Regions from separate parts of the Kitasatospora purpeofusca genome, predicted to be linked through region 2. Evidence: riboswitches for the same ligand, from Rfam matches in the RefSeq annotation. Region 2 holds a riboswitch; the other holds the start of a gene.
The links. A riboswitch is a leader RNA that binds a small molecule or an ion and turns the genes downstream of it on or off. The one in region 2 is predicted to bind cobalamin.
Positions count from the first base shown of each region.

Region 1: it holds a riboswitch for cobalamin, as region 2 does, so the genes downstream of both, OG715_RS14735 (prenyltransferase/squalene oxidase repeat-containing protein) here and OG715_RS26330 (ribonucleoside-diphosphate reductase subunit alpha) in region 2, are expected to answer to the same signal.

Region 1 is NZ_CP108561.1:3,391,784-3,398,679, reverse strand. Features, by position in the region: gene OG715_RS14750 (ABC transporter ATP-binding protein) at 1-609, opposite strand, end outside; gene OG715_RS14745 (CbiQ family ECF transporter T component) at 606-1,892, opposite strand; gene OG715_RS14740 (SCO2322 family protein) at 1,889-2,587, opposite strand; gene OG715_RS14735 (prenyltransferase/squalene oxidase repeat-containing protein) at 2,698-3,996, opposite strand; cobalamin riboswitch at 4,084-4,208, opposite strand; gene OG715_RS14730 (TetR family transcriptional regulator) at 4,325-5,020, opposite strand; gene OG715_RS14725 (glycosyltransferase family 4 protein) at 5,254-6,564, shown strand; gene OG715_RS14720 (class I SAM-dependent methyltransferase) at 6,718-6,896, shown strand, end outside.
Region 2 is NZ_CP108561.1:5,984,026-5,990,921, forward strand. Features, by position in the region: gene OG715_RS26325 (ribonucleotide-diphosphate reductase subunit beta) at 1-892, opposite strand, end outside; gene OG715_RS26330 (ribonucleoside-diphosphate reductase subunit alpha) at 913-3,333, opposite strand; cobalamin riboswitch at 3,518-3,679, opposite strand; gene OG715_RS26335 (GH12 family glycosyl hydrolase domain-containing protein) at 3,741-4,988, opposite strand; gene OG715_RS26340 (glycoside hydrolase family 26 protein) at 5,086-6,519, opposite strand; gene OG715_RS26345 (glycosyltransferase family 2 protein) at 6,519-6,896, opposite strand, start outside.

The DNA of each region.
Region 1 (6,896 bases), 2.6 Mb from region 2:
CTCCAGCCGGTGCTCGGCCATCAGCACGGTGGTGCCGAGGTCGTGCACCAGCCGCTGGAGCACCGCCAGCACCTCCTCGGCGGCGCCCGGGTCGAGCGCGGAGGTCGGCTCGTCCAGGACCAGCACCTTCGGGTGGACGGTGAGCACCGAGCCGATGGCGACCCGCTGCTGCTGGCCGCCGGAGAGCGAGCCGAGCGCCCGCTGCCGCAGCTCGGCCAGGCCGAGGAGGTCGAGGGTCTCCTCGACCCGCCGCCGCATCACGTCCGTCGGCAGGCCCAGGGACTCCATGCCGTAGGCGAGTTCGTCCTCGACCGTGTCGGTGACGAAGTGCGCCCTCGGGTCCTGGCCCACCGTGCCGACCAGGTCGGCGAGTTCGCGCGGGCGGTGGTCCCGGGTGTCGCGTCCGCCGACGGTGACCCGGCCGTGCAGCACGCCGCCGGTGAAGTGCGGGACGAGGCCGCTCACCGTGCCCAGCAGGGTCGACTTTCCGGAGCCCGACGGGCCGACGAGCAGGCAGAGTTCGCCCTCGGGGACGGTCAGATCGACGCCGTCGATCGCGGGCGCCTCGGCGTCGGCGTACTGGACGCCGACCTGTTCGAAGGTGATCACGGAGTCCTCCCGGGCCCGGACGGGGTCCTGGCGGTGGTGGCGGCCTTGATGGTGGTGCCTGTGGTGGTGGTGCCTGTGGTGGTGCCCACGGTGCTTCCGGCGGTGGTGCCGGTGGTGTCCGGCGGTACCGGCGTGACGAAGGCGGGCAGCAGTCCGAACAGGACGGCCGCCGCCGCGGCGACCGGCAGCACCGGCGCGGTCGGCGGGACGACGGTGGGGGCGAAGGCGAGCGGGTCCAGCGCGGCCAGCCAGGCCGTCGCCGCCGCCACCGCGACCCCGGACCCGGCGGTGAGCCACTCCGGCAGCGCCCAGGGGTCGGGCCGGTGGCGGGTCCGGACCGAACGCCGCCCGCCGAGCAGCAGTCCGGCGAAGGCGGCGGCCAGGCCGATCACCAGCACCGGCACCGCCCAGCCGGCGCCGTCGGCCGTCAGCAGCCCGTACGCGGCCAGGCAGATGCCGAGCAGTCCGGCCAGGGTCAGCCCGGCGGTGAGCACCGCGATCCGGCGCGGCACCGCGGCGGTGCGCCCGAAGCCTCGGGTGTCCATCGCCGCCGCCAGCGCCACCGAGCGCTCCAACGCGCCCTCCAGGACGGGCAGTCCGACGCTGAGCACGGCGGCCACGCCCCGGTCGCTGCGGCCGCGCAGGCGGCGGGCGGCGCGCAGCCGTTGCACGTCGGCCACCAGGTTGGGCGCGAAGGTCATCGCGACCACCACGGCCACGCCCGCCTCGTAGAGCGCGCCGGGGAGCGTGCGCAGCAGCCGGGCCGGGCTGGCGAGGGCGTTGGCGGCGCCCACGCACACCAGCAGGGTGGCCAGCCGCAGTCCGTCGTACAGCGCGGCGAGCAGCCCCTCGGCGGTCACCCGGCCGCCGATCCGGACGCCCTGCGCCCAGGCGGGCAGGGGGACTTCGGGGAGGGTGAGGAGCACGTGGGTGCCGGGGACCGGCGAGCCGAGGAGGACGGCGAACAGCAGCCGGATGCCGAGCACCAGGAGGCCGAGCCGCAGGAACGCGCCGTAGGAGCGCGACCAGGGCGCGTCGCCGCGCCGGGCGGCGACGACGTAGCCGGCGACGGCGGCCAGGAGCAGCAGGACCAGCGGATTGGTGGTGCGGGTGGCGGCCGCGCCCAGGCCGAGCGCCCACAACCACCAGGCTCCTGGGTGAAGTTGGCGAGGTCCGGCGGCCGGTCGGCGGCGGGCGGCGCGGGGAGTGGGCACGGTGGGGTCCAGGGGGTCGGTCCGGAGCGGGGCGGCGGGCGGGCGGGGCCGGGAGGTGGCCGGCCTCATCGTCGGCGGCGCGACTGCCAACGGGCGCCCGCGGCCACGGCGAGGACGAGGGCCAGACCGGCGCCGACCCCGAGGGCGGGTCCGGCGGCACCGGGGGAGGCCCCGGCCGCGGTCGCGCCGGTGGCGTCGGCGGGTCCGGCACCGGTCGAGGGGGCGGCCGTGCCGGCCGGCCGGTCCGCGCCGCCCAGCTGCTCGCCGCAGCCCGTGCGCGGATAGCCCGCGATGGCGCAGAGCAGCCCGTTGGTGTCGTACCGCAGCGGCGGGGCGACGGTGGCCAGGACCTCCGCCGAGCTGGCCCGGTTCGGCACGACGGCGCAGGCGGTCCGGGGCTCCGGCGGGGTCTCGCGGGCGGGCGCGTCGGCGGGGCCGCCGAAGTCCAGCACCACGGCGACCCGTTTGCGCCCGGCCTCGGCGGGCGTACCGGCGCAGAGGGCGGCGAAGTCCCCGGCCGGACCGGGCCGGGCGGCCTGTTGCCCGCCGTCGGGGCTGACGGCGAACCGCCAGCCCTCGACCTCGCCGTCCGCCGGGACGTGCACGGCGGGGCCCTGCTGCTGGTACGCCCAGCCGCCGTCGGACCAGCGCCAGAACGACCAGTACCGGTAACCGGCGGCCTGCGCCTGCGCGGCGCCGAGCAGGAGCACGATCAGCAGTCCGGCGACCGCCCCGGCCAGGAAGCGCAGGGCGGCCCGCGCCACCCGCCGCCGGGCCGCCGCCCTGTCCCCGGCGGCGGTGGTGGTGACGGGGGTGGCAGCGGCCGGGACCGGGGCCGTGGTCGGACGCGGTTCCCGGTCCCGGCCGGGAGGGGTCACAGCTTCGCGCCGCGCTTGCGCTGCAGGCTGAGCACCAGCCCGCCGCCGATGCCGATCAGCAGGCCGACGCCGAGCAGCCAGAACTTGCCGATGCCGCTGTCCTTGTCCTTCCCGGCCGAGGTCGAGGCCGAGGCGGAGGCACTGGCGGACGGGGCGCCGACGGCCTTGGGCGCCGGGCCCAGCGCGGTCAGCTGCTTGACCAGGTCGGCCCCGCCGAAGGCGGCCGGGTCGCGCTGAGCGGCCTGCGCCACCAGCACCAGGGTGGCGGTGGCGGCGGCGTCGGTGCCGCCCTTGGTCCAGTTGCCGCCCTCCTTGGCCAGCCAGTCGACAGCGCCCGCGGCCTGCTGCGGGTGCTCGCCCTGGACCAGGCCGAGCGCCGCCCAGGCGGTGGCGGTGTAGTCGGGGGTGGGCGCGGCGCCGGCCAGGGTCAGGGTCAGGTGCTGGCCGCCCGCGGCGAGCTGCTCGGTGAGGTAGGCGCCGGCCGCCTCGCCGGAGTCGGCCCGGGGGACGGCGGTGGCGGTGGCGCCGCCGTCGGCGCAGGCCAGGGCCTTGGGGGCGGCGTCGGTCCGGTTGCCGTTGGCGACCGGCAGCTTCCCGCCGGCCGCGGCCAGCGAGGCCTGGCCGCTGGCGAGGGCGTTGGGCTCGGCGGCGGGGGCGCCGGCCGGGGCGGTCTGGTAGACGAAGGCACCGCGCTGGTCGGCGGGGGCGGCGCAGCCGAGCTGGAAGACGGCGAGCCCGTCGAAGGCGTTGCGGCCGGCCTTGGCGACGCCCGCCGGGTCGTTCCTGGTGGCGATCAGGGCGTTGACGGCCAGGCCGGTGGAGTTGGCGTCGCCCGGGTTGCCGGGGTTGTAGGCCCAGCTGCCGTCCGCGTTCTGGTTGGCCTTGAGCCACTGGACGCCCTTGTCCACGGCGTCCTGGTGCCCGCCGAGGGTGGTCAGCGCCTGGATCGCGAGCGCGGTCGCGTTGCTGTCCTCGAACGCCGGGTCGCAGGCGGTCGCGGTGTCGGCGCGGTACGAGGGCCAGCCGCCGTCGGCGCACTGCTGCCCGGTCAGCCAGGCGACGGCCGAGTCGGCCGGGGTCACCTTGGCGGTGGTCAGCGCGGTCAGGGCGAGGGACTGCCGCCACACCGCGTCGTAGGTGGGGTCGCCCTTGCCGTACAGGCCCTCGGGGAGCGGAGCGGCGCCGAGGCTCGCGGTGGGGCTCGGGATGTCGGCGAACGCCGGGGTGGCGGCGGCGGTGCCGGCGAGCAGCGCGGCGGCCAGGGCGGCGGCGCCCGCGCGGGCGGCGGTCAGCATGATCGGAGTTGTGCCTTTCGATGAGCGGTGCCGGCCGGGGCCGGCGTTCCGTGGACCTCGACGGTGCCCGGCGGTGGTCCGCCCGGCATGGGCCGCTCGCCTCTCCCCGGGTGCTCCGGCTCGCCGGCGGACGGGCGCCGGGCTCACGGTTGCGGGGTCAGCGCCGGATTCGCACCGGCTTTCCCCGGAATAGGAGAAGCGGGATGGAGTTGTCCTGCCCGTCGACTCTAGCCGCCGGTCCGGGCGTTCCACTCCGACCGGGGTGAGAACAGGTTCCAGTTCGGCGCCCGCCCGCCGGGCCGGCGGCGGACCGGTCCCGGGGCCGGCCTCAGGGCAGGTCCAGCAGCCGGGCGGCGGTGTGCAGGTCGGCCCTGACCTCGGCGATCGAGGCGCGGCCGGAGAGCCAGGCGACCAGTGCCGCGTGCCAGGTGTGCTCGATCACCCGGACGGCGGCGCGCTGGCTCCCGGTCGGCGGCCCGGACTGCCCGATGGCGTCCAGGATGAGCTGCCCGGTGGCGGCGGACACCTGGTCCACCTCGGCGCCCACCGAGCGGTCGGCGAAGGAGAGCGCGCGGACCATCGCCTCGGCCAGCAGCGGTTCGCGCTGCAGCGCGTGGAACGCCCGGGTCAGCGTCTCGGCGACCCGCGGCGCCGGTTCGCGCTCGGTCGGCGGGTGCCGGCGGACCTGCTCCTGGAGGCCGCGCAGCTGCTCCAGCATGACCGCGACCAGCAGGTGGACCTTCGACGGGAAGTACCGGTAGAGGGTGCCGAGGGCCACCTGCGCGCCCTCCGCCACCTCCCGCATCTGGACCGCGTCGTAGCCGCCGCGGGCGGCCAGCGCGGTCGCGGTCCGCAGGATCCGCCGCCGCCGTTCGGCCTGCCGGGCGGTCAGCGGCGGTGCCATCGGGGCGGCCGGCAGGGGCGCCGGGGCGGCGCCGGGCGGGAGGGCGGCGGAGGGGGTGTCGGAGGGGGTGGACGCCGGCGGCGCGGGCGGTGCGGGCGGAGGTGAGGACGGTGACGGCAAGGACGCTCCCGGGCGCGAGAGTGGTGGGGCTGCTCCGGACGGGCACGGTCGGCCGGGCGGGGCGCCCGGGCGTGGCGCGAATCACCAGCCCTGGATCCTGAGCGGAAGCTACGGGCCGGTATCTTCGAGGTCTCTCATTGTTCACAGGGTCAGCGGTGAACTCCACACCGCACTGAAACCTGATCTACTTTACCGACCGGCAGCACAGACAGCAGCAGAGATGAGGGCCGACGATGACCGCGCAGCCGCTGCGGATTGCCCTGCTCTCCTACCGCGGCGACCCGTTCTGCGGCGGTCAGGGCGTCTACGTACGGCACCTCTCCCGTGAGCTGGCCCGGCTCGGCCACCACGTGGACGTGATCGGCGCCCAGCCGTACCCCGTCCTGGACGAGGTCGAGGGGCCGGGTTCGGTCCGGCTGGTCGAGCTGCCCAGTCTGGACCTCTACCGCGCCGACGACCCCTTCCGCACCCCGGCGCGCGAGGAGTACCGGGGGGCGGTGGACGTCCTGGAGTACGCCACCATGCGCACCGGCGGCTTCCCCGAACCGCTGACCTTCTCGCTGCGCGCCCGCCAGTACCTGGCCCGGCACCGGGGCCGCTACGACGTGGTGCACGACAACCAGACGCTCGGCTACGGCCTGCTCGGCCTGGCCCGGCACGGCTTCCCGCTGGTCACCACGATCCACCACCCGATCACGGTGGACCGGCAGGTCGAACTGGACGCCGCCCCCGGCCGGTTGAAGCGGCTGTCGCTGCGCCGCTGGTACGCCTTCACCCGGATGCAGCGCCGGGTCGCCGCCCGGCTGGAGCACATCATCACCGTCTCCGGCAGCTCCGAGCGCGAGATCGCCGAGCACCTGGGCGCCGCCCCGGGCGCCGTCTCGGTGGTGCCGATCGGCGCCGACACCCGGTTGTGGTCCCCGTCGGACGAGGTCGCCCGGGTGCCCGGACGGATCGTCACCACCTCCAGCGCCGACGTCCCGCTCAAGGGCCTGGTGCACCTGGTCGAGGCGCTGGCGAAGGTCCGCACCGAACGGGACGCGCACCTGGTCGTGGTCGGCAAGCCGCAGAAGGAGGACGGCCCGATCGCCCGCGCGGTGCGCGCCTTCGGGCTGGAGCCGCACATCGAGTTCCGGCACGGCCTGACCGACCGGGAGCTGGTCGACCTCTACCGCTCGGCCGAGGTCGCCTGCGTGCCGTCGCTCTACGAGGGCTTCTCGCTGCCGGCCGCCGAGGCGATGGCCACCGCGACCCCGCTGGTCGCCACCACCGGCGGTGCGATCCCCGAGGTGGCGGGGCCGGACGGCGAGAGCTGCCTGGCGGTGCCCCCGGGCGACGCGGACGCGCTCGCGACGGCGCTCGGCCGGCTGCTGGACGACCCGGAGCTGCGCGCGGCGCTCGGCGCGGCGGGCCGGGAGCGGGTGCTCGCCCGGTTCACCTGGGAGCGCGCCGCCGAACTGACCGTCGAGAGCTACCGGGCCGCGATCGCCACCGGCGCCGGCCGCCGGGCCCGCTCCGGCCCGGGCTGGCGCTACGTGGCCTGACGGCGTCCGCCGAACGGCCGAGCGGGCACGGCGGGAGACCGGCGCCCGCACCCCCGGCCGCGCCGGCCGGTGCGACCGCCCGCCCACCCGCCCCCGTGATTTCTCTGACTCGGCGTCAGGAACCCTTTGGTACCGAAGGAATGGGAGTCCGCAGTGCTGACCGTTGATTTCTCGCGCTTCCCGCTCGCCCCCGGCGACCGGGTGCTCGACCTGGGCTGCGGCGGGGGACGGCACGCGTTCGAGTGCTACCGGCGCGGGGCCGACGTGGTCGCCCTCGACCAGAACGCCGAGGAGATCGCCGAGGTCAGGAAGTGGTTCGCCGCCATGGAGCA
Region 2 (6,896 bases):
TGAACCCGAACGGGTTCGTCGAGCCGTACCGGATCGGCATGCCCAGGCGCGCGAGGCGCTGGTCGGCCACGGCCTCCAGGTACTCCCGCATCGACGCGGTGTTCATGCCCGGCAGGCCCTCACCGCACAGGTCCTGGGCGAACTGGAGCTCGGCCTCGACGGCCTCCTCCAGCATCTCCGTCACCTGCTGGGCCATCTTCTCGTCGAAGAGGTCGGGCTCCTCCTCGCGCACGGTGTCGACCACCGACATCGCGAAGTCCATGTGCATGGACTCGTCGCGGAAGACCCAGTTGGTGCCCGTCGCGAGGCCGTGCAGCAGGCCGCGCGAGCGGAACCAGTACACGTACGCGAACGCGCCGTAGAAGAACAGCCCCTCGACACACGCCGCGAAGCAGATCAGGTTCAGCAGGAACGCCCGCCGGTCGTCCTTGCTCTGCAACGAGTCGATGTGGTCGACCGCGTTCATGTACTTGAAGCAGAACTGCGCCTTCTGGTGGATCGACGGAATGTTCTCCACCGCCGCGAAGGCCGCGTTGCGGTCCTCCGGGTCCGGAAGGTACGTGTCCAGCAGCGTCAGGTAGAACTGGACGTGCACCGCCTCCTCGAAGAGCTGACGGCTCAGGTACAGCCGCGCCTCCGGGGAGTTGATGTGCTTGTACAGGCTCAGCACCACGTTGTTGGAGACGATCGAGTCACCGGTCGCGAAGAACGCGACCAGGCGGCCGATCATGTGCCGCTCGCCCTCACTCAGCTTCGCCAGGTCGGCGACGTCCGAGTGCAGGTCCACCTCCTCCACCGTCCAGGTGTTCTTGATGGCGTCGCGGTACCGGTCGTAGAACGACGGGTAGCGCATCGGGCGCAGCGTCAGCTCGAAACCGGGGTCGAGCAGCATCTTCTCGCGGTCGGGGGTGCTCACTGGCAGGCCTCGCAGGACTCGGGGTTCTCCAGGGAGCAGGCCAGCGCGGCCTCCTCCTCCGGGGTGAGGGTCGGGGCGCCCGCGGTGACGGTCTGGGCCGGCACCGGCGCGGCGGCGCGGGCGGCACCCGACGCGGCCTGGGCGATCCGGGTCGCCGGGCGCGAACGCAGGTAGTAGGTGGTCTTCAGACCGACCTTCCACGCGTAGGCGTACATCGAGCTGAGCTTGCCGATGGTCGGCGCGGCCATGAACAGGTTCAGCGACTGGCTCTGGTCGATGTACGGCATCCGGGCGGCGGCCAGGTCGATCAGCGCGCGCTGCGGAAGCTCCCAGGCGGTGCGGTACAGCGAGCGGACCTCCTCGGGCAGCCAGCCGAGCTCCTGCACGGAGCCGTTGGCGTCGCGCAGCGCGTCCCGGGTCTGCTGGTCCCAGACGCCGAGCTCCTTGAGCTCGCGCACCAGGTACGGGTTGACCTGGAGGAACTCGCCGGAGAGGGTCTCGCGCTTGAACAGGTTGGACACCTGCGGCTCGATGCACTCGTAGACACCGGCGATCGAGGCGATCGTGGCGGTCGGCGCGATCGCCAGCAGCAGCGAGTTGCGCAGGCCGGTCGCGGCGATGCGGGTGCGCAGCGCCTCCCAGCGGTCGGCCCACTCGGGCGCGGCGCTCGGGAAGTGGTCGATGTGCAGCTCGCCGCGGGCGGCGCGGGTCTCCTCGTACGCCTCGTGCTGGCCCAGCTGCTCGGCCAGGTCGGCGGAGCGCTCGTAGGCGGTGAGCATGATGCGCTCGGAGATCAGCGTGGAGAGCGTCTTGGCCTCGGCGGAGTCGAAGTCGATCCGCAGCTGGAAGAAGACGTCCTGCAGGCCCATCACACCGAGGCCGACCGGGCGCCAGCGGTTGTTGGAGGCGCCGGCCTCGGGGGTCGGGTAGAAGTTGATGTCCACCACGCGGTCGAGGAAGGTGACGGCGGTGCGCACGGTGGCGTCCAGCCGGTCCCAGTCCATCGCGTTCAGCAGGTCGGCGGCGGTGGCGCCGGCGGCGACGTGGGCACCGAGGTTGACCGAGCCGAGGTTGCAGACCGCGGTCTCGGAGTCGTCGGTGACCTCCAGGATCTCGGTGCAGAGGTTGGAGCTGTGCACCGTGCGGCCCGGCAGCGCGGTCTGGTTGGCGGCGCGGTTGGAGGCGTCCTTGAAGGTCATCCAGCCGTTGCCGGTCTGCGCCAGGGTGCGCATCATCCGGGCGTAGAGGGTCTGCGCGGGGATGATGCGGACGGCCTTGCCGGCCAGCTCGGCCTTCAGGTACGCCTCGTCGAACTCGGCGCCCCACAGGTCGACCAGCTCGGGGACGTCGGCGGGGGAGAACAGCGACCAGTCGGCGTTGGCGTTGACCCGGCGCATGAACTCGTCCGGGATCCAGTGCGCCAGGTTCAGGTTGTGGGTGCGGCGCGCCTCCTCACCGGTGTTGTCGCGGAGCTCCAGGAACTCCTCGATGTCCGCGTGCCAGGTCTCCAGGTAGACGCAGGCCGCGCCCTTGCGGCGGCCGCCCTGGTTGACGGCGGCGACCGAGGAGTCGAGGGTGCGCAGGAACGGCACGATGCCGTTGGACTTGCCGTTGGTGCCGCGGATCAGCGAGCCGCGCGAGCGGATCCGGGAGTAGGACAGGCCGATGCCGCCGGCGTGCTTGGACAGCCGGGCGATCTGCGCGTAGCGGGAGTAGATCGAGTCCAGGTTGTCCAGCGGCGAGTCCAGCAGGTAGCAGCTGGACATCTGCGGGTGCCGGGTGCCGGAGTTGAAGAGGGTCGGCGAGGAGGTCAGGTACTCCAGCCGGCTCATCAGGCGGTACAGCTCGGCCACCTCGCGCACCGACTGCTCGGTGTCGCCGACCGCCAGGCCACAGGCGACACGGAGCAGGAAGTGCTGCGGGGTCTCGACGACCTTGCGGGTGATCGGGTGGCGCAGCAGGTAGCGGCTCTGGACGGTGCGCAGGCCGAAGTACTCGAAGCGGTCGTCGCCCTTGGCGTCGATCAGCGCGTCCAGGGTGGCGGTGTGCTTGGCGACGAAAGCGGCGGTGGTGTCACCGATCAGGCCCTCGGCGTGGCCGACGGCGATCGAGGTGGAGAACGAGAGCACGCCCTGGCTCGCCGCCTCGTCGACGATCTCCAGCGCGAGCAGCCGGGCCGCGAGCTTCGAGTACTGCGGGTCCTCGGCGATCATCGACGCGGCGGCGTCGACGGCGAGTCCGCGCAGCTCGGCGAAGTCCGAGCCGGCGTGGCGGCCGCGGAGCGCGGCGGCGGCGACATGACCGGGGTCCACCTGGGGGAGGTCGGCGCTGCGGTCGGTGAGAATGCGCAGGAGCGCACCGCCCGGGTCGGCGACCGTCGGGTCGACGGTGACGGAGCTGGAACCCTGGGCGGGCAGGACGACTGAGGCAGCGGTGGTCAAGGCGCTTCTCTCCTGGCGGCGGTCGACGGCGGTGTATCGGGGCCGGGCCGTTCGGGGCAGGGGAGTACGCCGCGCGGACCCGTGGGCGCCGCTCGCGATTCGTCCCCGGCCCGCCCGCGAGGCCCGGAAATGGTGCTGGTGCGCATGGCCTCTGCGGGGAGGCGCCGGCACGCTGTCGGCAGGTACTCGGACTCGCGGGCCCCCTCGGGAGGAGGCCGCACACCGCTGCGGGGCAGTCCCGGATTCACACCGGGTTCCCCTGCTTCGACAGCAGGAGTGAGCATACATCTAGTGGCGCTCGTCCGACGAAGCCCCACATGTAGTGTCGCGGCGCTGCGTGTCGCGGGTCGGGTGCGATAGGCTGCGGGGGCTTTCGGCGCCCCTCAGACCGGCCTGTGCCACTCCTGGGCGGGCTTGGCGGCGCACAGCCGCATCCGTACCTGGGAGCCGTTCCCGGTGCCCGTGGGGCCGGTCGCGGGGTTCTCCAGACACTTCCCGGAGTCCTCGTTCAGCAGCTGCCCGCCGTCGGTGGAGCGCCACCGCTGGTCGGGTCTGCGAGTGCAGCCGGTGAGGACCGGGAACCCGATGTCGGGGTCCTCCAGACAGCGTCCGGCCTGGCCGACCGAGCCGTCCTCGCCCATGGTCCAGCTCTGCGCCGGGGAGCCGTCGCAGGTGGCGGCGCCGACCGCGGCCGGGTCGCCGGCCACCCGGCTGTCCAGGCAGTAGCCGGGCACCGCGGAGGTGATCGCGCCGCTCGGGCGGCCTGCGGCGACCTCGAACGAGAACGCGTCGGTGCCGAGGCCCGCGCCGCCCTCCCAGATCTCGAAGCCGGCCTGGACCGCGCACAGGTACGAGCCGGCCGGGACGTAGCCGCGCTGGACCGCGTCGCGGGTGAAGGCGCGCAGGTCGAGGTCGGTGACGACGTTGGTGGCGGAGGCCGCCTCGTAGGTGATCAGGGTGTGGCTGCTCTTCTTCGGCGCCTCGTACACCCGGTAGGCCTGGCCGCCGCTGCGCAGCTCGCCGGACTGCTTGCCGAACGGCGAGGTGCCGTTGCCGCGCAGCCAGATCATCACCTCGGCACTCTCGGTGAACGAGCAGCTGCCCCGGGTGGTGCTGTACCAGAGGTCGTAGGAGGCGTTCCAGACGCCGCCGTCCACCTGGGTGGTGCGCCAGGTGCTGGTGGCGTACCGCAGGTTGTCGACGGCGATGGGCAGCGGGCTGACGCCGTCGCTGCCGAGCGGGGTGCTGATGTGGGGGTAGGCGCCGGGGCCGCGGGCCGGGTCGGTGAGGTTGCCGCGGGCGACGGCGCTGCGGGTGACGGTGAAGGCGGCGCTGTCGTTGCCGCCGTGCACGCACAGGCCGCCGGTGGCGTTCCACTCGTTGGGGTTGATGACGTAGCGCCCGGAGTCCACCGGCTGCGAGGGGTAGCGGTTCTGCGCGGTGGAGCACAGCTCGCCCGGCTCGGCGGAGCTCAGCGGGGGTGGCGGCGGGGCGACGGCGGCGGTCGAGGGGGCGCTCTCGCGCGGGATCAGCACGGCGCACAGGCAGAGCACCAGCAGGGCGGTGGGCGCGAGCCACCACCAGGCGCGCGGCCGGGGACGCCCGGGGCCGGGCAGGAACGGGCGGAGCATGCTCTTCGCCTCCCAACGGGGTACTGGTGTTCGGTGTGCGGGCCGGCCGGTGCCCGGCGGCCTTCCACGGGCGGACGGGCCCTCGGTCGGTCGGGGGCTAGCCGGCCTCGGCCGGCGGGGAGCTCCGGGGCTTGGTGGCGGTCGGCTTCCGGGTCGGGGCGGTGCCCCCGGACGGCTTGGTGCCGGTGCCGCCGGTCGGCTTCGCGCTCGGCGAGGGCGAAGCCGGGGCCGAGGGCGAGGACGTGGCGGCGGGCGGCGTGGTGGGTGGTGCGGGCGGCGGCACGGTGAGCAGCGGCTGCGAGCGGACGGTCCACTGCCCGGCGTACCGGGGCGCGGAGACTCCGGCGGCGTACGCCGCGCTGGCCGGGCCGGACGCGGTGACCCGCCAGTCGACCTCCTTGACGGCCTCGTACCAGATCAGGCCGATGATGTCCGGGTGCCGGGGCAGCTGCTCGAACATCTCGGTGATCCAGCGGGCCTTCTGGCCGGAGCTGTCGGTGGCGGCGGTCTCGGTGATCACCACGGGCTTCTGGCTGAAGGCCCGCAGCTTCTTCAGCGTCGGCTCGAAGATCTGCTCGAAGGAGGCGTACTTCTCCAGGCCGACGGTGCCGTAGTAGCCGGACAGGCCGATCCAGTCGACGTAGTCGTCACCGGGGTAGAGCGAGTCCAGCGGGGTGGCGTTCTCGTAGTCGATGTTCGGGCTCCACACCCAGACCACCTTGTCGGCGCCGGCCTGCCGGAAGAGGTCGTGGACGTGCTTCCAGGCCTGCACGTACTGGCCGCGGCGGTTGCCGTTGGCCTGCTCGGCCCACGGGTACCAGTAGCCGTTCATCTCGTGGGCGAAGCGCAGGGCGATCGGGTAGCCGAGGTTCTTGACGCCCTCCGCCCACTGCTTGATGTAGGGGTCGAACTCGCCGCCGACGATGCGGCTCAGCGCGTAGTCGGGCTGTTCGCCGCGGAGCTTGTCGACCTTGGACTCCTTGTGGAAGTCCCAGGGCTCCCAGGCGACCATCGGCATGATGCCGCGCTCGGCCACGGTGTCGAAGACCCGGCGGTCGAACCGCTTGTCCCACCAGCCGACCGAGAACTCCAGCACGTTCGGGTCGTGCTTCACGGCGGTGGCGAACTCCTCGACCGGGGCGAGGTCGTAGGGGCCGGCCTTGGTCATCAGGCCCATGAAGGCGCCGCCGGGGGCCGGGAAGGGGGCCGGGGCCGGTTCGGCGGGGGCCGGGGCGGGGCCGGCCGTCTCCTCGCCGCCCGCCGTCGGATCGGGAGCGGGGGCGGGGGTGTCGGCGGGCGTCGCGGAGCCGGTGGTGGCGGCGGGCGTCGCGGCGCCCGCGGCGGTGGTCGGGGCCGGCGCCGCCAGCGCGGCGACCAGCCAGTCCGGCATCGCGGTCGGCGCCTTGCCGGAGAAGGCGTACGGCTCGGGCGCGTGGCGGGCGTTGTACTTCGGCGCCAGCACGAAGGCGTAGCTGGCCAGCAGCGCGAGCGCGAGCAGGCCGACGATCCGGGGCACGGTGATCCGCAGCATCAGCGGCCGCCCTTCCGGCCGCCGCCGGCCGGGGCCGGCTCCAGCAGCTCCGCGAGTTCCCGCTCGGGGCCCGTCCCGGGGCCTCCCGCGGCTGTTCCGTCCTTGTCCGCTCCGACGGGTCCGGCGGCCTCGTCGTCCACGTCGTCCACATCGTCATCGGCACGGTCGGCGTCGGCACGGTCGGCGTCGGCACGGTCGGCGTCGGCGTCGGCGGCACGGCGCGGCGCGGGCAGCCCGGCGGCGGCCCGGCGCTCGGCCCGGGCGATCCGGCGCGCGCTGACGAAGGAGATGACCGGCGGCGCGATGCCGGTGAACATGCTGACGCCCGCCCAGAACCGCAGCAGCCAGATGTCGTGGTGCAGGGTGAAGCTCGCGGC